4 regions of the Phyllobacterium sp. 01N428 genome follow, and region 4 is predicted to be linked to each of the others. Evidence: predicted binding sites of a transcription regulator. Region 4 holds the regulator's gene; each other region holds the start of a gene.

Region 1 (7,302 bases), on a different contig from region 4:
TCTCCCGTCTTGGAGACGCCCTCGCCATACATGATATCGAACTCGACCTGCTTGAAGGGCGGCGCCAGCTTGTTTTTGACGACCTTGACGCGCGTCTGGTTGCCAACGACCTCGTCACGCTCCTTGAGCGATCCGATGCGGCGGATATCGAGGCGAACAGATGCATAGAACTTCAGCGCATTGCCCCCCGTCGTCGTTTCGGGTGAACCGAACATCACGCCGATCTTCATGCGGATCTGGTTGATGAAGATGACCATGCAATTGGAACGGGAAATCGATGCGGTAAGCTTGCGCAGCGCCTGGCTCATCAGGCGGGCCTGCAGACCCGGCAGGGAATCGCCCATCTCGCCCTCGATTTCCGCCCGGGGCGTCAGCGCCGCAACGGAATCGACGACGAGAACGTCGATGGCGCCGGAACGCACCAGCGTATCGGTAATTTCAAGCGCCTGCTCGCCCGTATCCGGCTGCGAGATCAGAAGGTTCTCAAGATCAACGCCAAGCTTGCGGGCATAGACGGGGTCAAGCGCGTGCTCGGCATCGACAAAGGCGCAAATGCCGCCCTTCTTCTGGGCTTCTGCGATCGTATGCAGGGCAAGCGTGGTCTTGCCTGAGCTTTCAGGCCCGTAAATCTCGACGATGCGGCCTTTCGGCAATCCGCCGACGCCGAGGGCAATATCGAGCGACAGCGAGCCGGTCGGAACCGTTTCGATCTCCACAACCTGCTCGTTGCGGCCAAGCCGCATGATCGAGCCCTTTCCAAAGGCCCTCTCGATCTGGGACAATGCCGCATCCAGCGCTTTCGTTTTATCCACCGAATTACCCTCAACCAACCGCAATGAATTTTGAGCCATGTTACACTACCCCTGTGTTGTGCATGAAGTCCGGATGTCGCTTCTGATGAACTTATTTGTATCTGTTTTGTTCTCATTTTGCAATAGACATAAGTGATTGAAATAAATGCATAACTTTAAAATGTTCGTAAAATGTTCTTGTACGGGCGCGACATGCTGTCAGGCAAGCTTTCCGCTGTTCCCAGGCATTGCCGGACAAACCGGAGTTACGAAAATCGAATCGGCCGGATTATTGCGCCAGTCCGACTGACACTTTAGAGAGGTAGCGCAACGCCAGCCCTTCAATCCGTGGTTTTAATCGGACAAGCAATCACCCATGACGTCAGGCAACAAACCGCTGCTCTTTGCTGTTGGCGGCGCCCATCTCGACCGGCGCGGCCAAAGCACCGTACCGTTTGTGCCCGGCGCTTCAAACCCCGGCATCATGCGCGAAGAGCCGGGCGGCGGTGTCTTCAATGCGTTGAGGTTGGCGATGCAGCGCGGCATCGCCGCTGAACTCTTGTCCATACGCGGCGGCGACCGTATCGGCGAGACGATTGGCGCAGCGATCGAATCAGCCGGCATCATCGATAGCTCCGTCGTTTTCATGGACCGCGCGACGCCGAGCTATACGGCAATCCTCGACGAACATGGCGATGTCGTCGCCGCAATCGCCGACATGGCGCTTTATGAGGTTGCGCTCCCGCGGCAATTGCGCCGGCGCAAGGTGCGCGATGCCGTGGCGGCGGCCGACGCCATATTTTGCGATGCCAACCTTCCGGCCGATGCGCTGGAAAGGCTTGCGGGCCTTGCGGGACATCGGCCGATCTATGCCCTGGCGATATCCCCGGCAAAGGCGGTGCGCCTGCGCACGATCCTTGGCCATCTCAGCTGCCTTTTCATGAACCGCCGTGAAGCATTGGCGCTGACCGGCCTTGGCCAATCGGCACAGCTAAAGGAAATCTGCGCAGCGTTGCGCGCGGCGGGCCTTCAAGGCGCCGTCGTCAGCAATGGCGCCGGCCCCACCCTCGCCTACCATAATGATCTAGCCTATACACTCGAACCGCCTGGCGTCGACGGCATTGCCGATGTGACCGGCGCAGGTGACGCGCTTGCCGGCGGCACGATTGCGGGGCTGATGCAAGGTGTCGCGTTTCACGAGGCAGTCCGCCAAGGTATGACCGCGTCGATGCTGACATTGAAGACACATTCCGCCAGCCCGATCTTTACCCCCGAGGAATTCGACGCAGCGCTTTCCTTGATACCCCATGCGACCTTGCTGCGTTGATCAAAGGAGCCGACATGACCCTCAATCCCTTTACCGATATAGCCCCCGAGGTCGAACAGGCACTTGATGCGGGCAAACCGGTTGTCGCGCTGGAAAGCACGATCATCACTCATGGCATGCCTTACCCGGACAACAGCCGCATGGCCGCGGATGTCGAGGCCATCATCGCGGAAGAAGGCGCTGTTCCAGCGACGATTGCCATTGTCGACGGCCGCCTCAAGATCGGGCTCTCCGCCGATGAACGTGAAGCGCTCGCGCAGGTGAAAGGCGCCATGAAGCTGTCGCGCGCCGACCTTGCCTTTGCGCTTGCCGAAGGACGCACTGGCGGCACAACGGTTGCGGCCACCATGCTTGCCGCGCATCTTGCAGGCATCAAGGTCTTTGCCACGGGCGGCATCGGCGGCGTGCACAAGGGCGCAGAACTGAGTTTCGATATTTCGGCTGACCTTGAAGAGCTCGGTCGGACCTCGGTCATCGTCGTCTCGGCGGGGGCCAAGGCCATTCTCGATATCGAAAAGACGCTGGAAGTGCTTGAAACCAAGGGCGTTCCGGTCGTCGTCCATGGCGCCGATGTGCTTCCCGCCTTCTGGTCGCGCCAATCGCCAATCAAGGCGCCGCTGCGGCTCGAATCTGCCGAAGCCATCGCCGGGTTTCAACGGGCGCGCGAAGCCATCGGCGTCAACGGCGGCATGCTGATCGCCAATCCCATTCCGGCGGCGGACGAAATTCCGGCGGAGAGAATGGCAGGCTATATCGGCGAGGCGATCGTTCGCGCCACGAAAAATGGCGTCACCGGCAAGGCCGTGACGCCATATCTGCTCTCCGAAATTCTCGACATCACCAAGGGCGAGAGCCTCAAGGCGAACATCGCTCTCGTCGAGAACAATGCGCGCCTTGCAGCGAAGATCGCCGTGGCGCTCGCTATCAGGTAAGCGGCGCGATCTGGATTTCGACGCGGCGATTCTGGGCGCGCCCGGCTTCGGTCGCGTTGGTTGCCACCGGCTGCGAGGGGCCGAAGCCGCGTACGTCGAAGCGGCGGTTGTCGATGCCCTGCTGGGTCAGGTAGTTGGATACGGAAAGAGCCCGGCGCTCGGACAGAAGCTCGTTGTGCTGCAGGCTGCCGGTTGAATCCGTATGGCCGGCGACATCGACGATGGTCTGGTTGAATTTACGCAGGACCACAGCGACGGAACTGAGCGTCGGGTAGAACTCCGGCTTCACCTGATCCTGGTCGGTGTTGAAGGTAATGTTTGACGGCATGTTCAGAATGATCCGGTCGCCATTCCGGGTAACCGAGACGCCGGTCCCTTGAAGCTGCGCGCGCAACTCCGCTTCCTGGCGGTCCATGTAGTTGCCGATCGCGCCGCCACTGAGCGCACCGATGCCTGCACCGATCAGCGCGCCATTGCGACCCGACTTGCCGCTGCCGCCGCCAATGGCAAAACCGGCGAGCGCACCTGCTGCCGTCCCGATCAAGGCGCCGCCGGCGGTGTTCGACATCTTCTGGTCACCCGTATAGGGGTCCGTCGTCGTGCAGCCCGCCAGAAAGGTCGCTGCCAGGCAGCTGATGGCAAATTTCTTCATCATCGAATCAAGTCCCCGTTTGGATGTGGCGCGGACTATACAAGCGATTCGGGCAAAATATGGGAGGGCAAAATGCGTGCTAGACGCACCTATACTGCCATCCTCGCGACTGGGCTGGCGGCCTTAGACTAAGGTCGAACTGATTTTGTGAAGGCACGGTATGACGGCGCGTGGGGCTTAAAGCCGTGGCGTCGCCATCCACCAGTTCACCGATATCACGGCTACGCTCTGATCCGTGCCATCGCGAGACAATCGGCATATCGACCTTCCTTGAAGGCGTAGGCTTTATGCAACCCCTCGCGTTCAAAGCCAAACGTCTCATAGAGGTGAATGGCAGCCTCATTGTCGGTGAAAACCGTCAGCTCAACGCGCTTGATATCCAGCCAATTATCAGCCGCGTCGAGCAAGGCACCGAGGAGAGCACTGCCGATGCCCCTGCCGGTAAACGCATCGTGGACCCCTATGCCAAGGCCCGCCGCATGTTGGCGTCTGCCCTGGAATCGCGTGAGCCCCGCAAGTCCGACGATCTGGCTGTTGATCTCGGCAACGATGCTGAGCGTTGCGGTGCCATGGCCGGCGAGCCACGACCGCGTCTGCTCCAGGCTTTGATAAGGCAGGCGCAATGTTCCGGCGCGATAGCGGGGCAAATTCGAAAGCGCGGTGATCTGCTCGACATCTTCCGCCCGCGTGGCGCGGATCAGGAATTCTGGAGCAGATTGTGGTTTGGGTTCACTCATGAAGCTCTCCATCTTGTTTGAGAGAGCGGAGTTCCGGCCCTGCTCATCTCGGTGGCAGGGTTTGGTGGATTATCGCGGTCGATTCAGCGCAACAGGATCCCACCATCCCCGACAGGGATTCCGCGCGGCATCATGATGGTCGAACGAAGGGTCATTGCAGCGATTAAAACCTACTGAGCGGGGGAATTCAATGAAAGGTCGTCAGATGAGCTTCATCAGCGTTGCGAGTATGCCAAAGCCCACCGTCATCATCATACCGAGCCGCACTGTTTGAGCATGTAGCGCGGCTGCAAGATCGGACCTCGTAACGAGTTCTGACATGATGTAATCCCTCGCGGCTTCGGCATGGGTCTCTGCGTGCTGCTGGTCGACACCACCGGCACGCAATCGTTTTGAATATCCAAGCGTATCAAATGCTATCGCCATCGTCATGTCTTTTCCCATTGGAACTGCCATAAATTCGCATAACAACATCAGAGGTTTCAATTCGACTTTTGACTCATTTTCTCAACGTTCTTCAAAAAATTTGAAGGCCTTTGCATCCTGAATTCGTTTGCGTCCATCAGGACAATCAATGATGCTCCCCGCCATTCGAGAAGAAGGGCGAGAACCATGACGCAATCACAAGAAGCTCCTGTTGCAATCATTACCGGCGGAGGACGCGGCATGGGCGCCGCCATCGCGCGCGAACTGCATGGCCGCGGCTACCGCCTCGGCCTGATGTCGCCCTCAGGCAGCGCCGTCGAGCTTGCCGGCGAACTTGGCGCGATCGGCCTGAAAGGGTCCGCGGGCGAAGCCAGCGATCTCGAGGCGCTGGTCGCACAAACCGTGGAGGCCTATGGCCGTGTCGATGCGGTGGTCAACCACACGGGACATCCGCCGAAGGGCGATCTTCTCGACATCACCGACGACAAATGGGCGATTGGCAATGACCTGATGGTACTGAGCGTCGTGCGCATGGCGCGGCTGGTGACGCCCTACATGCTCAAGCAAGGCAAGGGCGCCTTCGTGAACATCACGACTTTCGCGGCCTTCGAGCCAAGCCTGGTCTTTCCGGTTTCCTGCGCCTATCGCGCCGCCGTAGGCGCCTATACCAAGCTTTATTCCGACCGTTATGCCGCCGATAACATCCGCATGAACGCGTTGCTTCCGGGCTTCATCGACAGTCTGGACCACAAGCCGGAGACGGCGGGCAAGGTCCCGATGAAGCGCGTCGGCACGATGAACGAAATCGCCAAGACGGCCGCTTTCCTGCTATCGGACGATGCAGGCTATATCACCGGTCAGAATATCCGTGTCGATGGCGGAATTACGCGGCACGTCTAGGCAAGGCTCACGCCGAACGTCTCACGCAGCTGCCTTTGCCCGTTCGGCGTGACGGTTACGGCCCGCGTCCCGTCCACGCGCCTGATCCAGCCGCGCTCGAAGCAATGGCTACACAGGGCCGCGCCGATGGCCCCGGCAAGATGCGGGCGTCTTTCGCTCCAGTCGAGGCAGGGCCGGCAGAGAATACGGCCACGGGCTGCGGTCAAGGCCGCCATGTCGATACCGGCGCGGTCAAGCAGCGCGCGCCCGCTCTCCGTCACTTCGCCGGCGTCGAGACCGAGCTCGAGGTGACCCGCGTCAACCAGCGCGTCGGTGATTGCGACGCCGAGATGGCCGGCCAGATGATCGTAACACGTTCGCCCTGCCCGCAAGGCGGCGTCGCGCGGCCCTGTTCGAACGGGCTTGGCAGCGACGCCCGGCGCGGCAATGCGCATGATGCTCTCGATCATCTGAGCCACGGCGGGCGATGCCAGGCGGTGGTAGCGGTGCCGGCCCTGTTTTTCCACCGCCAGCAATCCGGCGTCGGTCATGCGTGTCAGGTGGCTGCTCGCGGTCTGCGCGGTGATCCCGGCGAGTTGCGCGAGTTCCGATGCCGTCAGCGCGCGTCCGTCCATCAAGCCGTTGAGCATGCTTGCGCGTCCGGGATCTCCCGCCAGCGCTGCAATTTCGGCAAATTTCGCGTTGTTCGACATCGCATCTTCCTCACGCCATCTTGCCCTAAATTGCCTTGCCCCTGCCGACAATGCTTCGAAAACGGCCGAAGTATCAAGCCACCTTCGCGGCCTATGTTGATGGCCGGTTAGAAACGCGATGGAGCGAGAGAAATGGCGATCACCTGCATTATCAAATACGACATCGATCCCTATCAAAGGGGTGCATTCGAAGAATATGCCCGCAACTGGAATGAGGCCATCCCGCGCTGCGGCGCCGACCTGATCGGTTATTTCGCACCGCATGAAGGTTCTGCTACCCTGGCCTACGGCATCTACAATATAGAAAGCCTCGCAGCCTACGAGGCCTACCGTGCCAAGCTGCGCGACGATCCGGTCGGCCGTGCGAACTATGCGTTCTCAATGGAGAGGAAATTCATCCGCCGCGAGGACCGCACGTTTTTCACCCACGTTTCCGGATTGAACGGGAAGGAACTGATCCGATGATTGCAGTGATTTTCGAGGTTGAGCCGGCAGAGGGCCGCTCCGGGGATTATTTTGATCGGGCAGCGGATCTGCGTCCGCTGCTGGAGACGATGGACGGGTTCATCTCCGTGGAACGGTTTCGCAGCCTTGCCAACGAGAACCGCTACCTTTCCCTTTCCTTCTGGCGCGACGAAGCGTCAGTGGCGGCTTGGCGCCAGACCGAGGAACATCGCCTTGCCCAACGCGACGGCCGTGGTGGGATCTTTGCCGACTATCGGCTGCGGATTGCGTCCGTTATGCGTGACTATGGCCTCAGAGCCCGTGACGAGGCTCCGTCTGATGCGCGGGCTTACCATCATGCCTAGGCCCGTTGTCCGTGATTGCGCTCGGCGCATGCCGGT
Region 2 (7,302 bases), on a different contig from region 4:
ACGTTGACCTTGGCATCGTCTGGGTTTGCCGCATCGGTGAAGAGCGTTTTGCCGAGCCGGCCTTCGTTGTGCGAGATGAGGTAGGAGGCAGCTCCGAGAATGTGTGCGGTCGAGCGATAGTTGCGCTCGAGGCGGATGACCTTGGCCCCGGGGAAATCCTTCTCGAAGCGCAGGATATTGTCCACCTCCGCGCCGCGCCAGCCATAGATGGACTGGTCGTCGTCGCCGACGCAGCAAACATTCTTCGACCCCTGCGAAATCAGGCGCAGCCACATATATTGGGCGGTGTTCGTGTCCTGATACTCGTCGACCAGAATGTAGCGGAACTTTGCGTGATATTCCTTCAGAACATCCGGATTGGCGCGGAACATGCGGATCGGATGACATAAAAGATCGCCGAAATCGCAGGCATTGAGCGTCTTCAAGCGGTTTTGATAGGCCGTATAGAGTTCGCGCCCCTTGCCGTTGGCAAATGACCGCGCATCGCCCTCCGGTATCTCAGCCGGACCGAGGCCCTTGTTTTTCCAGCTGTCGATCATCAGCGCGAATTGCTTGGCGGGCCAGCGCTTGTCGTCGATTCCCTCGGCCTGGATAATCTGCTTGATGAGGCGGATCACGTCGTCCGTATCGAGAATGGTGAAATCGGATTTGAGCCCGACGAGTTCGGCGTGCCGGCGCAGGAGCTTGACACCGATCGAGTGAAACGTGCCAAGCCAGGGCATGCCTTCGACGGCGCCGCCGACAAGGACCCCGATGCGCTCTTTCATCTCGCGCGCGGCCTTGTTTGTGAAGGTCACGGCGAGTATCTGGCTCGGATAGGCTTTGCCGAGCGAGAGGATATGCGCGATGCGGGAGGTCAGAACCCGGGTCTTGCCCGTGCCGGCACCGGCGAGGACGAGGACAGGTCCCTCCGTCGTCTCCACGGCAAGGCGTTGCTCGGGATTGAGGCCATTGAGGTAAGGCGGTGCGCCGCGCGCCTGCATGGCGCGCGCAGCTATGCCCGATGGACGCCGCGGCGCCTCAGGTTCATCGAAGAATGGAATATCGTCAGGCAATCCGGCCATTTGAACCCAATGTAATGATTCGGGATCGAAAAACTAGATAAAAGCGATACAAAAAGAGAACGGGCGCGCGCTGAGAGGGCTTGAGCGGTGTATATCTCCGGTTGCATTGTTCCTTAGTCGATATTGCTTCAAGCAATTTAAAGGCTTACCCATTTTGACCAGAGCCGACTCTGGCAGCCGCCGGCGCATTCGCAGCCGCATGCCAAGGCCACCGAACCGAACCTGATTGAGCCTGGAAAGGACCCCCACCATGGCAATCACTCTGACGGCGCTCATCTTCTTCATCTTTGCAGCGGTGCTTGGCGTCGGCGGGATCTGGCTCATTATTCTCGGCGGCAGCTGGTACTATCTCATCGCTGGCATCCTCTTCCTTGCCACGTCGATCCAGCTTTTTCGCAAGCGCAGTTCCGCCCTCATCATCTACGCCGTTCTGGTCATAGGCACATTGGCCTGGGCGATCTGGGAGATCGGGTTCGACTGGTGGCAGCTTGCGCCGCGCGGCGGCGTGATCATGCTTTTCGCGCTCTGGTTACTGACCCCATGGATCCGGCGTGAGCTCAACGAGGAAGAGGGAAGGTCGCCCTCTGATTTTCTGCCGGCACTGCCATTGGCCATCTCGGCAATCGTCGGGCTCGGCGTTGCCGGCTACGCGATGACAGGCGATCCGCTTGAGATCGTGGGCGAACTCAGCAAGGAAGTCATCGTTGCCACGCCTGACCTTGGCGGCAATGTGCCGGACAATGAATGGCACCAATATGGCCGCACGCCCTACGGCCAGCGCTATTCGCCGTTGAAGCAAATCACGACCGAGAATGTCGGCAACCTGCAGCTCGCCTGGCAATATCAGACCGGCGATGTGAAGCTGCCTCAGGACGTTGGCGAAACCACCTATCAGGTCACGCCGCTCAAGGTCCACGATACGCTCTATCTGTGCACGCCGCACAATTGGGCGATCGCTATCGATGCGGCGACGGGCAAGGAGAAATGGAAGTTCGATCCGAATGTCGGTCTCAACCCGGATCGCCAGCATCAGACGTGTCGCGGCGTCTCCTATTATGCCGATCCGAATGTGACGGCGGGGCAACCTTGCGCCGAGCGCGTGTATTTGCCGACATCTGACGCCCGTCTGATTGCCCTCGATGCCGCCAATGGCCAAATCTGCCCGTCCTTCGGCGACAAGGGCACAGTGCATCTTGAAAAGGGCATGCCCTACAATCCCGCCGGCTATTACTACTCGACATCGCCGCCGGTCATCGCGGCTGGCAAGATTATTGTCGGCGGCGCCGTCAATGACAATTACTCGGTCCACGAACAATCCGGGGTCATCCGCGCCTTTGACATCAATACCGGCGCCCTGATCTGGAACTGGGATTCCGGCAATCCGGACGTAACGACGCCGTTGCCCGAAGGACAGACCTATACGCATAACTCACCGAACAGCTGGTCGGTATCCAGCGTCGATGAGAAGCTTGGCCTCCTCTTCGTGCCGCTCGGCAACCAGACGCCCGACCAGCTGGGAGCGGGGCGCAGCGAGAATGTCGAGAAATTCTCCTCATCCATCGTTGCCCTCGATCTGAACTCCGGGCAGTTGCGCTGGGTGCGCCAGACCGTGCATCACGACCTCTGGGATATGGACATCCCGGCCCAGCCGGTGCTTGTCGATATCAACACGGCTACGGGCTCGGTGCCGGCCCTGGTCGGACCCACCAAGCAGGGCGACATCTATGTTCTTAACCGGCGCACGGGCGAACCGATCATACCGGTCAACGAAGTGCCGGCGCCAACGGGCGCCATCGAAGGCGATTTCACGTCACCGACGCAGCCGGTTTCGGACCTTACCTTCATGCCGCAGCGCCTGACGGGCAAGGACATGTGGGGCGTGTCGATGTTCGACCAGCTCGCCTGCCGCGTCGAGTTTCTTCGCCTGCGCTATGACGGGCGCTATACGCCGCCCTCGCTGCAAGGCTCGCTGATCTATCCCGGCAATTTCGGTGTGTTCAACTGGGGCAGTGTCGCGGTTGATCCGGCGCGCCAGGTGATGTTCGGCATGCCGACCTATCTCGCCTTCACCTCGCGGCTGGTGCCACGTGCCGAAGTGCCGCCGCCCGGCGCGGGTACGAAAGGCAGCGAGCAGGGCCTCAACCGCAATGAAGGCGCCCCCTATGCGGTCTATATGGGCCCGTTCGTCTCGCCGCTTGGCTTGCCTTGCCAGGCGCCGCCGTGGGGCTATGTCGCCGGGGCGGATCTGCGCACCGGCAAAATCGCCTATAAGCGCCGCAACGGCACTGTCCGCGATTCTTCGCCGCTGCCCTTGCCATTCAAGGTCGGGGTGCCGGGCATCGGCGGGCCGATGATCACGGCAGGCGGCGTCGCCTTCCTCGGCGCGGCTGTCGATGATTATCTCAGGGCCTACGATCTCACGAGCGGCAAGCAATTGTGGGAGACGCGGTTGCCAGCCGGTGGCCAGTCGACGCCGATGACCTATGCGCTCGCCGACGGCAAGCAATATGTCGTCATCGTCGCCGGCGGTCACGGTTCGGTCGGTACCAAGCCCGGCGATTACGTCATGGCCTATACATTGCCGAAGTGAGCATTATCGCTGCGGCAATTTCAGCGGTGCGCCGGTCTTCACCGTCCGGATGGCGAAGTTGGAGCGTATATCGGCGACGCCGGGCAAGAGGAGCAACTTGTCGGTGAGGAAGCGTTCATAGGCGCTGAGGTCTTCGACCACCACTTCGGCCAGAAAGTCTGCCGTACCTGAAATGAGGAAAGCGGCGGTGACCTCGGGCATCGCCAGGAGCGCGGCCTGCTGCGCTTCCGAGTTTTCGCGGCTGTGGTGCCCGACCTTTATTTCCACGAAAACCGTCAAGCCGAGGCCTACGGCCTTGCGGTCGATGTCGGCCCGGTAGCCACGGATCACGCCAGATTTTTCGAGGTTGCGGATACGGCGCAGGCAGGGGGACGGGGAGAGGTTCACCTTCTCGGCGATCTCGACATTGGTTGCACGCGCATCCTCCTGCAACGCCTCAAGAATGCTGATATCAAAATTATCCATATTTGGCATAAATGACCTTTTATAGAGATAAAACTTCCCGAAAGTTGCTGAAAGCATAGGCAGAGCGGCAGCAACTTGCAAGGACATGCTTCGACGGTTTGCCGTATTGTTCTCTCAACCGAACGATGTTTCGGACGAAACGAAAGGACATTCCGATGGTTGCTCTTGCCCCCGAAATGAAGAAGTCCAATTCACTGGGAGCCGGTTACGCCGGCGCATTGATTACCATCCTTATCTGGGCGACGTGGATCATCGCCACCCGCCACAGCAGCGCAACACACCTTGGCACCATCGATCTCGGCTTGATCCGCTATGGTGTTCCGGCGCTCGTCCTTGCGCCAGTCTGGCTCAGAACCGGACTCATTCCGCGCGGCGTGCCGGTCATGCTTGTCGCCATCATGGTCTGCGGGGCAGGGGCACTCTTCTTCCAGATCACCACCTCTGCCATCCATTCCACGCCTGCTTCCGCGGTGGGCGTATTGCTCGGCGGATCGATGCCGCTGGCTGCCGCGCTGATCGGCGTGGTCGTCTTCGGGGAGCGGCCTGATTTCACCCGCTGGCTCGGCCTTGCCGCAATAGTGGCCGGTCTTGCGATACTTCTTACCATCGCGCTCGGCAGCCACGCGATCGGGTGGATCAGCGTTACCTTTCTGCCGCTGGGAGCTCTGCTGTGGGCAGGCTATACGCATGCGTTCAAGCGCTCCGGCCTCACGGCGCTTGAAGGCGGCGCGTTGATTGCGGTCTGGTCTATCATCATCCACATTGGCCTCGCGCTTGTCTTCGGTACGGCCATCACCAGCGTTCCCCTGGCGGAGATCGGGTTGCAGTTTCTCAGCCAGGGCATCCTGTCGGGCCTCGCCGCCATGCTCGCCTATGGGATCGCTGTGCGTGTGCTCGGCGGCAGCCAGGCAGCGGCCTTCAGCGCCCTTACGCCGGTTCTTGCCGCGCTGGGTGGTGCCGTCTTCCTTGACGAACCGGTCGGCGTCTGGGAGATTGCGGCAGCATTGATAACCGGGCTTGGCGTTGCCCTCTCAACCGGTATCCTTTCACACCGCTGCAAGCGCTGATGTGAAAGGTCGGCGCCTCGCCCCCCAACAAGGGTGAGGCTGTCATGAATGATCCTAACGCTACTCCGAAAATCACGCAGGCCATGGTCGATGCCTATGACGAGTATACGCACCTGACGCTTGACCGGCGCTCTTTCATGGACAAATTGACCAAGCTTGCGGGCTCCGGTGCTGCGGCCGCCATGATCGCCCCGCTGCTGGCGGCAAATTCCGCGAGAGCGGCCATCGTCGCTGCCGACGACAAGCGCCTTCTCACGAAGGATGTCGTGTTTCCCGGATCCAAAGGCGAGATCAAGGGCTATAGGGCAAGCCCTGCAGATGCGTCCGGCAAGCTTCCCGGCGTTGTCGTCATTCATGAAAATCGTGGCTTGAACGATCATATCCGCGATGTCGCGCGGCGCATGGCGCTCGAAGGCTTTGTTGCGCTCGCGCCTGACCTTTTGTCCGTTTCGGGGGGAACGCCGCCGGATGAGGACAAGGCCCGCGACATGATCGGGGCGCTCGATGCCAGCACGGCGATTGCCGAAGGTGTCGCGACCATCGACTATCTGAAGAACGACAAGGCCACCAACGGCAAGGTCGGGGTCGTCGGCTTCTGCTGGGGCGGCGGGCTTGTCAATGACCTTGCCGTCAATGCGCCCGATCTTGGCGCAGGTGTCGCCTATTACGGGCGCCAGCCCAAGGCTGAAGACGTGCCGAAGATCAAGGCGCCGCTCCTCCTGCACTATGCCGGGCTCGATACACGCATCAATGCGGGCATCGACGCCTACAAGAAGGCGCTCGAGGCGAACGGCAAGACCTTCGAAATCTTTGTCTATGATGGCGCCAATCACGCTTTCAACAATGATACTTCGGAGGCGCGTTACGACAAGAATGCCGCCGAGCTTGCCTGGGGCAGGACAATCGGCTTCTTCAAGAAGAACCTGGGCTAGCGCGAAACAGCGAACGAGGCCAACAGCTTGCGGGAAGCGTCGCGGAGCACTACTTCTGGATGACGTTCACGTAAGGAACCGCCAATGCGCCTGGTCACAATTGCCCTAAGCTTTCTGATGTTGCTGCTCGCCGGCATTGGGGCAAGCCGCGCTGATGATGTCGTATTTCCGGGCGGATCGAGCATAGGGCTTGTCCCGCCGCCCGGGCTGGTGCTTTCCACCAATTTCAGCGGTTTCGAAGACGCAGCCAAGGGCACCTCCGTCGTCGTCACCGAAATGCCCGCCGACGCCTACGCGGCACTGGCGGCGAAATTCAATCCCGAGGGCCTGCGCGAGACGGGCATCGAAACTGTGGGCCAGCCTGAAAACTGGCCAGTTCAAGGGGCGGTCGTCTCCAAGCTCATGCGCGGCAGCCAGATGGCGGCAGGCATAAAATATCGCAAGTGGATCGTGCTCGTCGGCGCACAATCGACGACTGCCATGGTCACGGTGCAAATTCCCGATGGCGTCGAAGGCGGCCTGTCCGATGCCGATGTCGATCAGGCGCTGCGCAGCATCGTCGTTCGCCCGCCGCCAAGCCTCGATGAACAGATCGCATCGCTCCCCTTCAAGCTGACCGACATGGCAGGCTTTCGTCCTGTGCGCGTCATCGCCGGCGCGACGTTTCTTTTGACCGAGGGAGCAAATGACGTTGCGACGAACTCCACACAGCCGATGGTAATCATTGCCTCAAATCTCAATACGGCGCCCGAGCCGTCCACGCGCATGGACTTTGCCAGGCAAGCGTTTGCGTCGCTGACCGGCATCAAGGATGTCAGTTCCGACAATGAATCGAGTTCCGAAGCCGACGGCGCCGAATGGGTCGAGATCGACGGCAGCGCCAAGGATGCGGCAAGCGGCGATCCTCTCTACGTCGCTCAAATTGCCCGTTTCGAGGCCAGCCGCTATGTCCGTGCCATCCTGATCGTTCGTGACAGTGAGAAGGCCAAATATGCCGATCGCTTCCGTAAACTAGCCAAATCCATGACGATCAATTAAAATTAGTCATGGAAAAGAGCTATCGACTCAGTGAAGACCAGATACGGCCATTGATTCGCAACTATGGTGGCTGCATCGCTACGGACACGATAACGATCGATGGTTTTCCGGTGCGTTTCATGTACCGCGAAGACCCCGACAACGAG
Region 3 (7,302 bases), on a different contig from region 4:
TCTCACTTGCGACCGCGGCCTCCGTTCTCGAAAAGGCATTTGGCGACAAGGATACGCCGGCCGTTGCAATTTCTGTGAACTCACCGGGCGGATCGCCCGTGCAATCGCGCCTGATCTTCCGGCGCATTCGCGACCTCGCCGCGGAGAAGAACAAGAAAGTCTATATGTTCGTCGAGGATGTTGCCGCATCCGGTGGCTACATGATCGCCATCGCCGGCGACGAGATCATCGCCGACCCTTCATCCATCGTCGGTTCGATTGGCGTCGTCTCCGCGAGTTTCGGTTTCACCGATCTTATCAAGAAAATCGGTGTCGAACGACGCGTCTATACGGCAGGCAAGAACAAGGCGACGCTCGATCCATTCAGGCCCGAGAACAAGGAAGATGTCGAACATCTGAAATCCTTGCAGCTCGAGATCCACGAGACTTTCATCAACCTCGTCAAGGAACGGCGCGGCGAAAAGCTGACCGATAATCCCGACCTTTTCACCGGCCAGTTCTGGACGGGAATGCGCGGGCTTGAACTCGGCCTCGTTGATGGGCTCGGCGATATGCGCTCCTATCTTCGCGGGCAATATGGCCCGAAAACGCGGCTCAGGGTGATCGCGCAGCCGCGTGGTCTCTTCGGGCGCAAGCTGCCTTCTGCCGAGACCAGAATGGGTGAGCTCGGCGCCAATATTGCCGGCGGTATCATCAGCGCTGCCGAAGAGCGTGCGCTCTGGTCGCGATTCGGTCTCTGATGGACGCGGAGACTGTTTTTCATCCCCTCCACAGCGTGCTAGAATGAAGTCGATAGGATTGCTTTTCGAGGTTTGCGCTTGATGCCCCAATTGATCTTTTTCGCTCTTGTCGGCGTCGCTGCCGTTTACGGCTACCGCTCGTTCAAGAAGGAAGCGCAGCGCGTTTCGCGGCGCGTGCGCGAAGCGGAGAAGGAAGTACAAAACCACGCGCAAGGAACCCTTGTGCAGGATCCTGAGACCGGCGAATATCGACTGCGCAAAGATTGATCGCAATGCTCGACAGCCTTGATCGAACGATCACTGTGACGGCTCCGGCCAAGATCAATCTCGCGCTGCACGTGACCGGCCGGCGCAGCGATGGCTATCACCTTCTCGACAGTCTCGTCGTCTTTGCCGGCTTCGGCGACAGGATAAGCGTCAAGCGTGCGGCGCTTGATGACTTTGCCATGTCAGGTCCTTACAGTCATGCCCTGCCCGATGATGCGTCCAATCTCGTTCTCAAGGCGCGCGATGCGCTGCGCGTGGCCTTCCCAGATCGGGCAACACCTGTTGCCATCCATCTTGAAAAACATCTTCCAGTCGCATCGGGCATAGGCGGCGGTTCGACCGATGCCGCAGCAGCCCTTACCGCCCTTTCCAGCCTGTGGGCCCTCGATGTCGGCATCGACGCTTTAGCGGCAATCGGTCTGCCGCTTGGCGCCGATATTCCTATGTGCCTCTACGGCCAGCCCCTGATTGCGCGCGGGGTTGGAGAAGAGATCAAACCGATGGCGACATTTCCGCGACTGCAGCTTGTGCTTGCCAATTGCGGCGCTTCGATCTCGACACCGCAGGTGTTTGCCGCCCTAGACAAGCGCGACAACCCGCCCTTGCCGGCGCTGAGCGCGATGCAGTCGCTCGATGACGTCTGCGACTATCTCAAGGCAACGCACAATCACCTGTTCCAGGCGACGCGAGCGCTGACCCCCGGGATCGACGCTACGATCGCTGCACTCGAACGGACATCGCCGCGGCTGGTGCGCATGTCCGGTTCTGGCGCAACCTGCTTTGGCATTTACGACAGCGACAGCGACGCCGAAGAGGCGGCGGCGAAACTCCGTCGCGATCATCCTGACTGGTTTGTCGTTGCAACGCACAGTGCCATGGAGAGAATCTGAGCATGGCGCGCACCGACGAAACAAGGCCCTTCGTTCCGGTGAAGATCGCCGTGCTAACGGTGTCAGACACGCGCAAGCTCGAAGACGACAAGTCCGGGAGCACATTGGCTGAGCGCCTCCTAGCGGCCGGCCACACGCTGGCGGAACGCGCCATCGTGACCGACGACGTCAACAAAATCCGGGACAAGGTGCTGTCCTGGTCAATGGATCCGGATATCGACGTCATCATCACCACCGGCGGCACCGGCTTTACCGGCCGCGACGTGACGCCCGAAGCGCTCGAACCCATCTTTGAAAAGCGCATGGACGGATTTTCCGAAGTCTTTCATCGCATTTCCTACGACAAGATTGGCACCTCGACGGTCCAGTCGCGTGCGACCGGCGGCGTCGTCAACGCCACCTTCGTCTTCGTGCTGCCAGGTTCGCCCGGCGCCTGCAAGGACGCGTGGGACGGTATCCTGCAGCATCAGCTCGATTACCGGCATATGCCGTGCAACTTCGTCGAGATCATGCCGAGGCTCGACGAGCACCTGAAGCGCACCGGAAAAGCTTGAAAGCTTCCTGCTTGGATAGGAGTTCTAGCCCTTCAACGGGGCGGGAATAATTTCTGCGCGCAGCCGCTTCATTGCCAGGCCTCGCGCAATGTCTACTGATTTCTTGCCCGGGTTGAACAGCGCCATCGACTGGCGCTTGGATATAAGCAATCCGTCTGCGAGCGGATTTCCCGGCTTGAACACCCGGCTGAGGAACGGCCTGCGATGCGCATGAGAACGGGTGAAGCAGGCCGGCCCCTGCATGCGCTCCACATGCATGGCAACCGGCTCGATCCAGCCGTCGAGCAGGCGCGCGCCCGGCTCCAGAAAAAGAAACCACTCGCTTCGCGCCCGGCGAAAACCATCAAGCAGCGTCTGGTCCTGCAAGAAGATGCAACCTGCCTGGTCTGCGACCCGGTGCGTCTGATCGACGGATCCCTCATCGACCACGACGACGTCGCTGAGCAAACCCTCGACAGCGCCACCCACCAGCCCGGCAAGCGTTCTTGCCAGAGGTTCATCCGAATTTTGGGTTTCAATCAGAACGGAGATCATTTCGAACGCTCTATCGCATAATCGGCCGAATATCCATCTGTCCTTTCGGCGCACAGATGGGTGGGACACGGGCAATATTGTTCTTGCTTTGTTCTAGGTTTTTGCTAGGAATAGATTCATGTTGCGGCTGTGATGAGCGAATCGAGATTCGCTTCGGTCCAAGGAGAACGCCAATGAACATTGTGGTGCAAGCGGACAAAGCCGCCTTCGGGCAAGGCCGTACACAACACGCCAATGCCGTGATCGACGAAGCGGGCCTGCGCATCGATTCGGAACGCCGCCGTGGCCGCGGCGCGGGCATGAATCCGTCCGGACGCTTCGAATCGGAGAGCCGCCACGTCTATGACGATGGCTGGGAGACGATCGAGGATCTGCCGCCCTTCAAGACCGAGGTTCAGATCGAGAAGCCGCGCGTCATCATCACGCGCAACGAATCGCCCGACATCAGCTTCGACCGTTCGATCAATCCCTATCGTGGCTGCGAGCATGGCTGCATTTATTGTTTTGCGCGGCCTACCCACAGCTATATGGGACTTTCGGCCGGGCTCGATTTCGAATCGAAGCTTTTTGCCAAACCTGATGCAGCGAAGATGCTCGACAAGGAACTTTCGAAGCCGGGCTACACGGCGAAGACGATCGCCATCGGTACGAATACCGACCCCTACCAGCCGATCGAGAAGAAGTGGCGCATCATGCGCGACATACTCCAGGTGCTCGAGGCACACCAGCATCCGGTGGGCATCGTGACGAAATCGGCGCTGGTTATGCGTGACCAGGACATCCTTGCACGCATGGCGGAAAAGGGACTCGCCAAGGTTTGCCTTTCGGTTACGACGCTGGACGGCAAGCTGGCGCGAACCATGGAGCCCCGGGCCTCGACGCCGACGCGCCGCCTCCAGGCACTGCGCAGCCTCGCCGACGCCGGCGTTCCCGTCGGTGTCATGGTTGCGCCGGTCATCCCCGGTCTTAACGACCATGAGATCGAGCGCGTCCTTGATAGCGCGAGGGCAGTGGGTGCGCTCGAGGCGGGTTATGTCCTGCTCAGGCTGCCGCTCGAAGTCAGCCCGATCTTCAAGGAATGGCTGCTGCGCAACTATCCGGATCGCTACCGCCACGTGCTGTCGCTGGTACGGTCCATGCGCGACGGAAAGGACTACGATGCTGAATGGGGCAAGCGCATGCGCGGCGACGGGCCCTATGCCTGGCAGATCGGCCGCCGCTTCGAGATCGCGGCCAAGCGGCTGGGGATGAATCTTGCCAAACGGCGCTTGCGCACCGATCTTTTTTCCCCAACTCCGGGGAGCGAGCAACTTTCCTTGTTTTAACAAGGGTTTCCGTCAGGCTGCGCCCCCATCCCGGCCTGATGTGACCTTGGGTAGCCTACCCCATCGCTACCTGAGGACTTGCAGAGAATCAGAACGAATGCGAGTTTCGTCGCAACATGGCTCGATCGCGTTCTGATTCTCTGCTTCTTCCCCTGGAGCCGGTCAAACCGGACTTTACCAGCGAGCGTAAGCTCATGCGCAGCGGCGTCGAATATATCGTCGGCATCGATGAGGCCGGGCGCGGTCCGCTGGCCGGCCCGGTGGTCGCCGCCGCGGTGATCCTCAACCCGAAGAAAATTCCCGATGGGCTCGACGATTCAAAGCGCCTGACAGCGCAGCGACGCGAGGAACTTTTCGATATCATTACAGCCACGGCGCTCTCCTGCGCGGTGGCCAGCGTTTCGGCGCCGGCAATCGACGCCACAGATATTCTGAAAGCCGCGCTCGAGGCGATGCGCAGGGCGGTTTGCGGGCTCGCCATTCAGCCCGGCCATGCACTGATCGACGGACGCGACGTGGCGCCCGGCTTGCCCTGCCCTGCAACGGCACTGATCCGGGGCGACCAGCGATCGGTGTCGATCGCTGCAGCATCGATCCTTGCCAAGGTGACGCGCGACCGCATGATGACCCAGACGGGCAAGTACCTGCCGCTGTACGGGCTCGAATCGCATGTCGGCTATGCCACCGAATATCATCGCAATGCCATGGAAGCCCATGGCCCGGTGGTCGGACTGCACCGCTTCAGTTTCTCGCCGCTCAAGGATCGGCAGGTCTAGAGCGCTGCCTGTTTGGATAGCGCCGCTACCAGACCGGATTGCTTGGCACATCGGAGCGCACCATCTACCGCTCTCCTACACCTATAGCGGCAAACAAAAAAGCCGCCCGGAGGCGGCTTCTCGACAGGCACTCAGCCAAACTTAGTTGAGGCGTGACTTTACCTCGGACAGCGAAGACTTGAAGAGGTCAGCCGACGTTTTTGTATCGACCTTGTCAGCGAGAACCCGGCTCGCCGCTGCAACTGCAACATCGACAGCGGTGGCGCGAACCTCGTTGACCGCTTCGACCTGGGCCTGGGCAATCTTCTGTTCGGCCAGCTTGTGGCGGCGCGCGATATACTCTTCGCTCTTCTTCTTGGCTTCCTCAAGCAGGCCATGGGCTTCGCGCTGGGCGATGGCCACGATCTCGCCAGCTTCCTTTTCGGCGTCCTTGCGCTTGCGCTGAAATTCAGCGAGCAGCGACTGGGCTTCTTCACGCAGGCGGCGTGCTTCCTCAAGCTCGTCACGGATACGATCGGCGCGGCTGTCGAGCGACTTGCCCACGACACCCGGTACCTTGAGGTAGACGATCAGCGCGAGGAAGATGATCAGGCCTACGAGGGCGTAAAATGTTGCGTCCAATTCCATTTTCGTTCTCCTCAGCCCCGGACGGCTTTGACAGCGGCAGAGACGCTTGCCTTGTCGACATTGCCACCGATGATCTTGTTGACGATCTCGGTCGCCGTGTCCTCGGCAATGGTTCCGACTTCCTTCATTGCCTTGTCCTTGATGGCGGCAATGCTGGCTTCGGCTTCGCTGAGCTTCTGTTCGAGTTCGGCGGTAATCTTCGCCATTTCCGAATCGGACTTGGCCTTGGCTTCGTCCTGCGCGGTCTGGGCGATGGAGCCTGCCTTCTTCTTGGCGTCGGCAAGTTCCTGCTCATAGGCGGCGAGAGCTTCGTCCGAATCCTGCTTCATGCGGGCAGCCTGATCGAGATCGGTCGCGATACGATCGCGGCGCGTCTCGATGATACCGCCGAGGCGAGGCAGGATCACCCGAGAGAGGAAGAGGTAAAACGCCGCGAATGTCAGTGCGAGCCACAGAACCTGGGAGGCGAAGTGGGTCGTATCAAAGGGCGGGAAGACAGCCTTCTCATGCGCCACACCGGTTTCGGTATGGGTTTCGGTTGCATGAGCGTCAGGTGCCGCTGGAGCCGCCGTCCCGGCAGCGCCATGCGTATCGGTCTGAGCGACGATTGTTTCCTTTGTGGATGCGGCATGCGCCGAAGACACAAACATATGTTGTCCCCTTGGGTTCGGGCGTTTCCCAAATCAGCAAACTGGTTTGCTGCATAAGATTACTGGCCGCGCGCAGCGCAGCCAGTAATAGTGGCTGTCGTGAATTAAACAGCGAAGAGAAGCAGAAGAGCGATGAGCAGCGAGAAGATGCCCAGAGCTTCGGTAACGGCGAAGCCGAATACCAGGCGGCCGAACTGGCCGTCAGCTGCCGACGGGTTGCGCAGTGCACCGGACAGATAGCTGCCGAAGATATTGCCGAGGCCAAGGGCCGTGCCGGCCATACCAAAACAGGCGAGACCTGCACCGATGTACTTTGCTGCTACCGGATCCATATTAAACTCCTTTGGATAGAATTCTCATTGATAGATTTGCATTTGGCGGAGACCGCCGGTGAAGTTTTCTCAGTGACCGCCAGGATGTACTGCGTCGTTCAGGTACATGCAGGTGAGCACGGTGAAGACGTAGGCCTGAAGGAAAGCCACCAGGAATTCGAGACCCGTCAGGGCGACCGTCATGGCGAGCGGCAGGATCGAGCCGCCAATGCCGAGAGCGCCGAGCGCGCTCATCGAGGCAACGAAGCCGGCAAAAACCTTCAGCGTGATGTGGCCAGCAAGCATGTTGGCGAAAAGACGAACTGAAAGGCTGATCGGACGGGAGAGGAACGAAATGATTTCAATCGGCACCACGAGCAGAAGCAGAAGCTTGGGAACGCCGGATGGCACGAAGACGCCGAGGAACTTGAAGCCATGCTTGGCGAAACCATAGGCCAGCACGGTACCGATGACGAGGATTGCGAGGCAGAAGGTGACGATGATCTGGCTCGTGACCGTGAAGAAGTACGGAAACATGCCGAGCATGTTGGCAACGAGCACGAACATGAAAAGCGAGAAAACGAAGGGGAAGAACTTCATTCCGGCGCTGCCAGCCGAATCGCGCAGG
Region 4 (7,302 bases):
TGGATGCGTTGATCGAGATGCTGATGCAGCAGGAGGCAACGCTGCGGATCAGTTACCCCACGCGTTCCGGCGACCTCGCCACCAAACGCATGCAAGCGATTGAGGACGCCATCGCCAAGCGATGGCAGGCCGCCGGAGGCCGGTATGAGCTCAACATCGAAACGCGGGTGGAGGCGGGTCAATGAGCCAAGACCGCTTTGAAGTGTCCACCCGGCCTCAAAATCACGCGGTTGCATGGCGCAAAGCGCGGTTGCTTATGGCGGGTTGTACCGTTCTCTTGGTGCATCTCACGACGTCCAGAGCCACAGCGCAGGAAGGAGCGGCGGCAGCGAAGCCGAGCGCCTGCATAGAGACCGATTGCGCTGCCGGGACAGTGCAAACCGCTCCAGTAGCCAAAGGCTCCCGCGTCACGGTGCCTGATGCCCGGTCCGCATTCGATAGTGCTGGGGACATTCCCTTTGCGATCAGCGTCGAGGGTGAGACGGTCGTCAAAAGCAATGAACCGCAGCCCGGGATCGGGCCCAAGGAGAGCAACGCACGAACCCACTCTGCAGTGCAGGCTGGATCTGACAGAGCCACGCCAAAACAAGGGCTCAACGCGGTCGATATCCAGGTCAAGTTCGATGGGCTGGACGCGCGCCCGGTACTCAATGTTTCGACGTCGCCGGTGCGCACAGCATATCGGACGGGCGAGCCGATCCGCTTCCTTGCGACCAGCAACTACCCTGCCTTCATCCAGCGTTCCGAAATTCGCGTCTTCGAGGATGACGAGCAGCTCACGGACAAGCCGGTCGCAGTCATTGCGATTCCGGTCAACGGCGAAGCCGGCTGGACCATGCCGGCAACCGAGAATGACGACCAGCGCTTCAAATACGTGCTGCGGGTCTATGATGCCGACAACCGCTATGACGAGACGTTGCCGCGCCCGCTTCGCCGCATGGATCGCGACCTGCCACGGGAAGAGGAGAATGCGGTCGCGCCGGGCATGACCGAGGATAATACCGGATCACGCGACATCCCGGTTCGTGGCGGTGCTGTCACCGTCTACGGCCGCAACGTTCCGGAAGGCTACAGGGTGCAGGCGCTCGACGATACGATTCCCGTCGATCGCGAACGTTCCTTCGTCATGCAGCGCATTTTGCCGCCCGGCGATCATGATGTGGACGTGACTGTCGTCGGCGCGAAGGGCAGCGCCCTCGACTTTCGCCGCCAGATCAACATCCCCAATAATGACTGGTTCTATGTGGCGCTGGCTGACCTCACCATCGGCAAGAATAGCGGCAGCAATCATATTGAGACCGTGCGGCCGGGCGAATATGACGACATTTATACGAAGGGTCGCCTCGCCTTTTACGTGAAAGGCAAGATCAAGGGCAAATATCTGCTGACCGCCTCGGCCGACACAGGAGAAGACAGTCTCGATCATATGTTCCGCGGACTCGATGCCAAGGATCCGCGGCAATTGCTGCGGCGGCTCGACCCGAACGACTATTACCCGATCTATGGTGACGATTCCACGGCGATCGACGACGCTCCCACCAAGGGCAAATTCTACGTGCGGCTCGAGCGCGGCGACAGCCAGGTCCTGTGGGGGAGCTATAAGGCGATCATCCAGGGTACGGAGTTCATGCGCTCGGACCGTGCACTCTACGGCGCGAGCTCGGCCTATCGCTCGGAGAAGACGACGCCGTTCGGCGAGCGCAACACCGAGGTGACGATCTATGCCGCGCAACCGGATACGCTGCCGCAACGCGACGAATTCCTCGGGACCGGCGGATCCGCCTATTTCATGCGCCGGCAGGACATAACGATCGGCTCCGAAACCGTGACGGTGGAAGTCCGCGATTCGACAACCGGACAGATCATAGAGCGGCGCACCTTGCGCTACGGCGAAGACTATTCGTTCGATTACCTGCAGGGCATGCTGATCCTGAAGCGGCCGCTTTCCTCTTCGACCGGGACGACGGGCCCGGTGCGCGAAGGCGCGCTTGGCGGCAACAAGGTCTATCTCGTTTCCCAATACGAATACACGCCCATCGCTGGCGACCTTGACGGCTATGCCTATGGCGGACGGGCGCAGCAGTGGTTGGACGACAAGGTCCGGGTCGGCGTCACCGGCATGAACGAAAATACGGGCCTCGCCAACCAGAAGGCCTATGGCGCCGACATCAAGGTCCGCCATTCCGATACGACCTTCATCGAAGGCGAAATATCGCGGTCCGATGGACCGGGCTTCGGCACGTCCCGCTCCACCGATGGCGGGTTGACCTTGAGCGACGTGCAGACGACGGGCACGCGGGGCCGTCTGGCGACGGCGTGGCGCACACGGGCACAGCTCGACCTGGAGGATATCAGCAAGAGTGGTATCAAGGGCACGCTCGGCGGATATTTCCAGGAAAAGGATGCGGGCTTTTCCACCCTTTCGGAACAGGTCGCTGCGGATCAGCGGATCTGGGGACTTTCGGCAGATATCGATATCAAGAAAGATCTGAGCCTCGACCTCACCTATGACGATTTCAAGGAAGGTGAAGCGACCGATGATTTCTACGATCAGGCCGTCGGCGGCAGGTCGAAGCGCAAGGGCGCTGCCGCGATCAGCAAGCAGCTGAACGAATACTGGAAGGCCTCGTTCGGCGTCACCTATCTCGAACTCAGCAATCCGCTGGCAACCGCTTCGAACAAGTCCGGCTATGACGGGTCGCGGCTCGATGCCGGCGCTCGTCTGGAATATGCACCCGATGCCGACCATACCTATTACGGTTTCGGCCAGGGAACTTTGTCGCGATCCGGCGACATCGAACGCGGCGACCGTCTGGGCGTCGGCGCCGAATATCAGATCACCGAAAAGATCGGGCTGAGCGGCGAAGTCTCCTATGGCGCGACCGGGCTGGGCGCCCTCGCCGCCGTCACCTATGAGCCGACAGCGGAGGATAGTTACTATCTCGGCTACCGCCTCGACCCGGATCGCGCCTTCGACCTTGACCGTAGCTACGATCTTGATGGGACTGATTATGGCGCGATCGTCATCGGTGCGCGGCGCAAGCTTGACGATTATTGGTCGACCTATGCTGAAAACAATTACGACCTTTTCGGCAGGCGCAATTCGCTCGCCCAAACCTACGGTGTCGTCTATACGCCCGATGCCAAATGGACGGTCGATGGCGGGCTCGAGATCGGCACAGTCGAAGACGATACGATCGATCCCTCCACAAATCTCGAACGTTCCGATTTCGACCGCAAGGCGATCTCCCTGTCGGTCGGCTACAAGGATGAGGATCGCATTGCCGCGCGCATTCGCGGTGAGACTCGTTTCGAAGATTCCGACGATGATACCCGCGATCTCAACACCTACCTCTTCGCAACGGGCTTCAGCTGGAAAACGAACGACAACTGGCGGCTGCTCGTCAATATCGATTCAGTTCTCTCAGACTCGAACGGTGATGGTTCGTTCAGGGATGGCGACTATGTCGAAGCCTCGCTTGGATATGCCTATCGTCCGATCACGAATGACCGGCTGAACGCCCTTTTCAAATACACCTGGCTTTACGATCTTCCGGGCGAGGATCAGGTCAGCGCGGTAACTGGCGACGAATACGGGCCAGCACAGCGCAGCAACATTCTTTCCGCCGATTTCACCTACGATCTCGTTCCCTGGCTGTCCGTCGGCGCGAAATATGGCTTCCGCTACGGCGAAGTGCGCGAGCGGCTTCAGGACGATCTCGACGCATTCTCCGATTGGCAGACTTCGTCGGCGCATCTCGGCATTGTTCGAACCGATTTTCACATCGTCAAGAAATGGGACGCCTTGCTTGAAGGGCGCGTCATGTACATGGCCGAAGCGGATACGACGGACCTTGGTGTGCTCACCGCCGTCTATCGCCACGTCGGCGATAACTTCAAGGTCGGCGTCGGCTACAATTTCGGCAATTTCTCGGACGATCTGCGCGATCTGACGCTCAACGACCGTGGTGTTTTCTTCAACCTCGTCGGCAAGTACTGACACATCGTCATTATTTGCGTCGCTGTGGTACCGGCGCGGGGTCATTTCCGCGATTTTCGATATCGGCGCACTCCTTCTACACGACATATTAATACTTGTGGAACACAACTGGAACAGATAGTGTTTGTTCTGGTTTTGTTTTTCCGATTCCGTTTCGAAGGATCGCCGATGCTCACGCGTAAACAACACGAACTTCTGCTCTTCATCCATGAGCGCCTGAAGGAAACCGGCATCCCTCCATCCTTTGACGAGATGAAGGATGCATTGGACCTTGCGTCCAAATCAGGCATACATCGGCTGATAACGGCGCTCGAGGAACGTGGATTCATTCGCCGGCTTGCTAACCGCGCGCGGGCGCTGGAAGTTCTGCGCTTGCCGGATTCGATTGCGCCTGGCCTCAATGCGCAAAAGAAATTTTCGCCAAGTGTGATCGAGGGAAGCCTCGGCCGCAACGTGGCCCCGCCCCGCCCGCAGCCGCGCGCTTCGGATGATGAGGGTGCGCCGACGATCATCAACATACCCGTCATGGGCCGGATCGCGGCTGGTGTGCCGATATCCGCCATCCAGAACCAGACCCATATGATCGGCCTGCCGCCGGACATGATCGGCAGCGGCGAGCACTACGCGCTGGAGGTCAAGGGCGATTCCATGATCGAGGCGGGCATCTTCGACGGCGATACGGTCGTCATCCGGCGCGGCGACACGGCCAATCCCGGTGAAATCGTGGTAGCGCTGGTCGATGACGAAGAGGCAACCTTGAAGCGCTTTCGGCGCAAGGGAGCGTCGATTGCCCTCGAGGCCGCCAATCCGGCCTATGAGACACGCATATTCGGGCCGGATCGGGTGCGCGTGCAGGGCAAGCTGGTCGGTTTGATCCGCCGTTACTGACGTATCGGATTTTCCTGATCGTCTGCCGGTGGCTTGGTCTTTGCAGCACGCCGTTGCGGTTTTTGCTCCGCAAGATTACGGGCGGTGCGGGAAAAGACCCGATAGGCATTCCATGGGCGCTCCGGAGAGCTTACGGCGTAGGTGGTTTTCGCAGACTGGAGGCGTGCCTGCAGTTGTTTTAAAGTAATTGTAGCCGCATCAAGGCCGGCGGGTGAATCGACCTTGCTATCGCCGAGCCTTATTTCTGCGGAACCGCGTAACGCCAACTCCTGCGCCGTAATTACAAGAAGTTCCCCCGGGTCGCAGGTTGCAGCGGGACCGGTGAAGGCAAGGACAACGATATCGCCCTCGGCACAAGCCGTTGATTTTTTGGTCGCATCATCCGTATAGGCGACAATCAGGCCGCCGGTTTCCCTCGCTAGGCAAACGCCGTCCACGCACTCAAACTGCCCGTCGGTCGGCGGTGCACCATTCTTTGCCGGCGTGAGCACTTGATTTGCGCCGTACCCCTGCTGCCAGTTATCGAGGGTGAAACGGCTTGCCGTGCCGCGGTTCACCGTCAGCGCGTCGTCGGGGGCGCTCAAGGCGACAAGCCTGCCCTCTTCGGCAATCACTATATCCGGCGGACGTGCCGAGAGGAGCGGTACTATCGCTAGGGCCATCACCGCGAATCCGACGAGCCGCAGCCGTGTTGTCAGCAACATAAGCAGGACCAGTCCCGCGGTCATCAAAAGCAGGCTCGTTTGCGGCATTGATCCCAAACTGCCGCTTGGCGAATGCGCGCTGACGATCTTCGCGATCGCAATGACCCATTCGATGCCGTGTTCCATGACCGCAAACGGCAGCCAATCGAGATCAAATGGCATCGCAAGAACAGCAAGCACCGCAAACGGCATCACAAAGATCGAGACAACGGGCAGCGCCAGCGCGTTGCCCACAAGCCCGAGCGGCGCTGTGTTGTTGAAATGGTAGGCGGCGAAGATCGAGCTCGCCGTCCCGGCAACCAACGACGTCATGGCGATGGCGCCGACATGGCTTGCCGCCATCATCGGCAAACGCAGAAGAAGTCCCTCGCCTTTCGTCCGGTTGACCTGTCCTTCCGGCGCGATCTCCATCCGTAATATGCGATGAGCGCGCCTGTCGCCGAATATGACATCTGGAAACTCGGCCCCAGAATTTCATGCGGCAGCAGCGCTATCGTTATCAAAGCGCCGATGGCGAGATTGCGCATGGAGATTGCCGCGCGATCGGCCATCATGGCAATGAGCATCACCGCCAGCATCACGAAACTGCGCTGCGCCGCGACATCGGCGCCGGACAGTAGAAGATAGAAGCCGGAACCGGCAAGGGCGACGAATGCCGCCAGTTTTTTCATCGGATAGCGGGCGGCAAATCCGGGAAAGAGGGCCATGCTGGCGCGAAGCGAGCCGACGATGATACCGGCGACCAGCGCCATGTGAAAACCGGAAATCGAAAGAATATGCGAAAGGCCGCTCAGTCGCATTGCATCGTTCGTCGCCTCGCTAATGCCGTCGCGCTGGCCGGTAATCAGCGAAGCCGCAATATCGCCCGGCTCCCCCTTGATACGGGAAAGCACGCGCTGGGTAAGTTGTTGGCGGATATTGGCCACCGTCTGCCAGGCTTGAGACGCAAGCGCCTCATCGGCCGGCACTGCGGCGAGTTGAGGTTTTCCGAGGAAAAAACCGTTGGCGCCTATGCCCTTATAGTAATTATTGAATGCAAAATCGTAATTGCCGGGCCGTACCGGACCTCGCTGCGGCCGCAGGTGGACGAGGCCCTGCAGTCCCGCTCCGATCTTCGTTCCAGCAGGCACTGATCGCGCCGACACGACAACCCGTTGCGGCGAATAGCGGAGCGTCGGCCGCTCGGTTGCAACAATATCGAGGGTGACGCGCCACCCGCCTCTTGCGTCTCGGGCCATGGTCACGACGCGCCCGGTCAAACGGGTGGTAATCTCCGACCCCAGCATCCTCGTATCCGCACGCATGGTTTCGAGCTTGCCGGCGACCATTCCCGCGACAACGGCAACCGCAAAGGCGAGCGCCAGTCTGGTCCTCGGACGGGCGTGTGCGAGCTGCATCAGCCCGACAAGCAGGGTCAGCCCGAACAAAATGGCGCTCAGTCTCGGCTCCGCAGATACGCCGAAATAGATGATGGCGCCGATGCCGCAACACACCGGGAGAAACAAAAACAGCGTGCCGCACTCGATCTCCTGGCTAAAAAGCGTCGGCGCTTTGATGAAGGCGCGCCTCGTCGCCGCCATGGCAATCGCCATGGGTCGCCTACCCGCAGAGAGTTCGGTCCCTCGGCCCAGAACGCCCGTTGCTGTGCCTGGATAGGTCACAACGGCGTTCTCAGTGTCGTGAGCACTGAAAAAGAATAGCCGCTCATCG

Evidence for each region. The regulator LexA, encoded in region 4, represses DNA repair genes until DNA is damaged. The targets are predictions, from matches to a motif close to TGTTCNNNNTGTGTTCNG.
Region 1: the regulator LexA is predicted to act here: its motif matches at 974-991, upstream of recA (recombinase RecA).
Region 2: the regulator LexA is predicted to act here: its motif matches at 1,109-1,126, upstream of AC1DNI_RS09170 (ATP-dependent helicase).
Region 3: the regulator LexA is predicted to act here: its motif matches at 3,064-3,081, upstream of AC1DNI_RS05955 (PA0069 family radical SAM protein).

Annotation. Positions count from the first base shown of each region.
Region 1 is NZ_JBFTRH010000007.1:288,547-295,848, forward strand. Features, by position in the region: gene recA (recombinase RecA) at 1-851, opposite strand, end outside; gene AC1DNI_RS18370 (carbohydrate kinase family protein) at 1,168-2,118, shown strand; gene AC1DNI_RS18375 (pseudouridine-5'-phosphate glycosidase) at 2,133-3,050, shown strand; gene AC1DNI_RS18380 (YiaD family glycine zipper/OmpA-like lipoprotein) at 3,043-3,705, opposite strand; gene AC1DNI_RS18385 (GNAT family N-acetyltransferase) at 3,924-4,439, opposite strand; gene AC1DNI_RS18390 (hypothetical protein) at 4,641-4,865, opposite strand; gene AC1DNI_RS18395 (SDR family oxidoreductase) at 5,052-5,765, shown strand; gene AC1DNI_RS18400 (ArsR/SmtB family transcription factor) at 5,762-6,457, opposite strand; gene AC1DNI_RS18405 (NIPSNAP family protein) at 6,590-6,922, shown strand; gene AC1DNI_RS18410 (antibiotic biosynthesis monooxygenase family protein) at 6,919-7,266, shown strand; gene AC1DNI_RS18415 (hypothetical protein) at 7,263-7,302, opposite strand, start outside.
Region 2 is NZ_JBFTRH010000002.1:220,645-227,946, reverse strand. Features, by position in the region: gene AC1DNI_RS09170 (ATP-dependent helicase) at 1-1,064, opposite strand, end outside; gene AC1DNI_RS09165 (glucose/quinate/shikimate family membrane-bound PQQ-dependent dehydrogenase) at 1,315-3,654, shown strand; gene AC1DNI_RS09160 (Lrp/AsnC family transcriptional regulator) at 3,658-4,128, opposite strand; gene AC1DNI_RS09155 (DMT family transporter) at 4,275-5,186, shown strand; gene AC1DNI_RS09150 (dienelactone hydrolase family protein) at 5,231-6,118, shown strand; gene AC1DNI_RS09145 (hypothetical protein) at 6,203-7,156, shown strand; gene AC1DNI_RS09140 (DUF2185 domain-containing protein) at 7,165-7,302, shown strand, end outside.
Region 3 is NZ_JBFTRH010000001.1:1,207,161-1,214,462, reverse strand. Features, by position in the region: gene AC1DNI_RS05980 (S49 family peptidase) at 1-740, shown strand, start outside; gene AC1DNI_RS05975 (hypothetical protein) at 822-1,007, shown strand; gene AC1DNI_RS05970 (4-(cytidine 5'-diphospho)-2-C-methyl-D-erythritol kinase) at 1,013-1,897, shown strand; gene moaB (molybdenum cofactor biosynthesis protein B) at 1,900-2,451, shown strand; gene AC1DNI_RS05960 (glycosyltransferase) at 2,476-2,985, opposite strand; gene AC1DNI_RS05955 (PA0069 family radical SAM protein) at 3,159-4,310, shown strand; gene AC1DNI_RS05950 (ribonuclease HII) at 4,427-5,086, shown strand; gene AC1DNI_RS05945 (F0F1 ATP synthase subunit B) at 5,228-5,707, opposite strand; gene AC1DNI_RS05940 (F0F1 ATP synthase subunit B) at 5,725-6,363, opposite strand; gene AC1DNI_RS05935 (F0F1 ATP synthase subunit C) at 6,468-6,695, opposite strand; gene AC1DNI_RS05930 (F0F1 ATP synthase subunit A) at 6,765-7,302, opposite strand, start outside.
Region 4 is NZ_JBFTRH010000003.1:2,591-9,892, forward strand. Features, by position in the region: partial or broken gene AC1DNI_RS10070 (DUF7507 domain-containing protein) at 1-185, shown strand, start outside; gene AC1DNI_RS10075 (TonB-dependent receptor) at 182-4,000, shown strand; gene lexA (transcriptional repressor LexA) at 4,169-4,888, shown strand; gene AC1DNI_RS10085 (ComEC/Rec2 family competence protein) at 4,882-6,003, opposite strand; gene AC1DNI_RS10090 (ComEC/Rec2 family competence protein) at 5,934-7,184, opposite strand.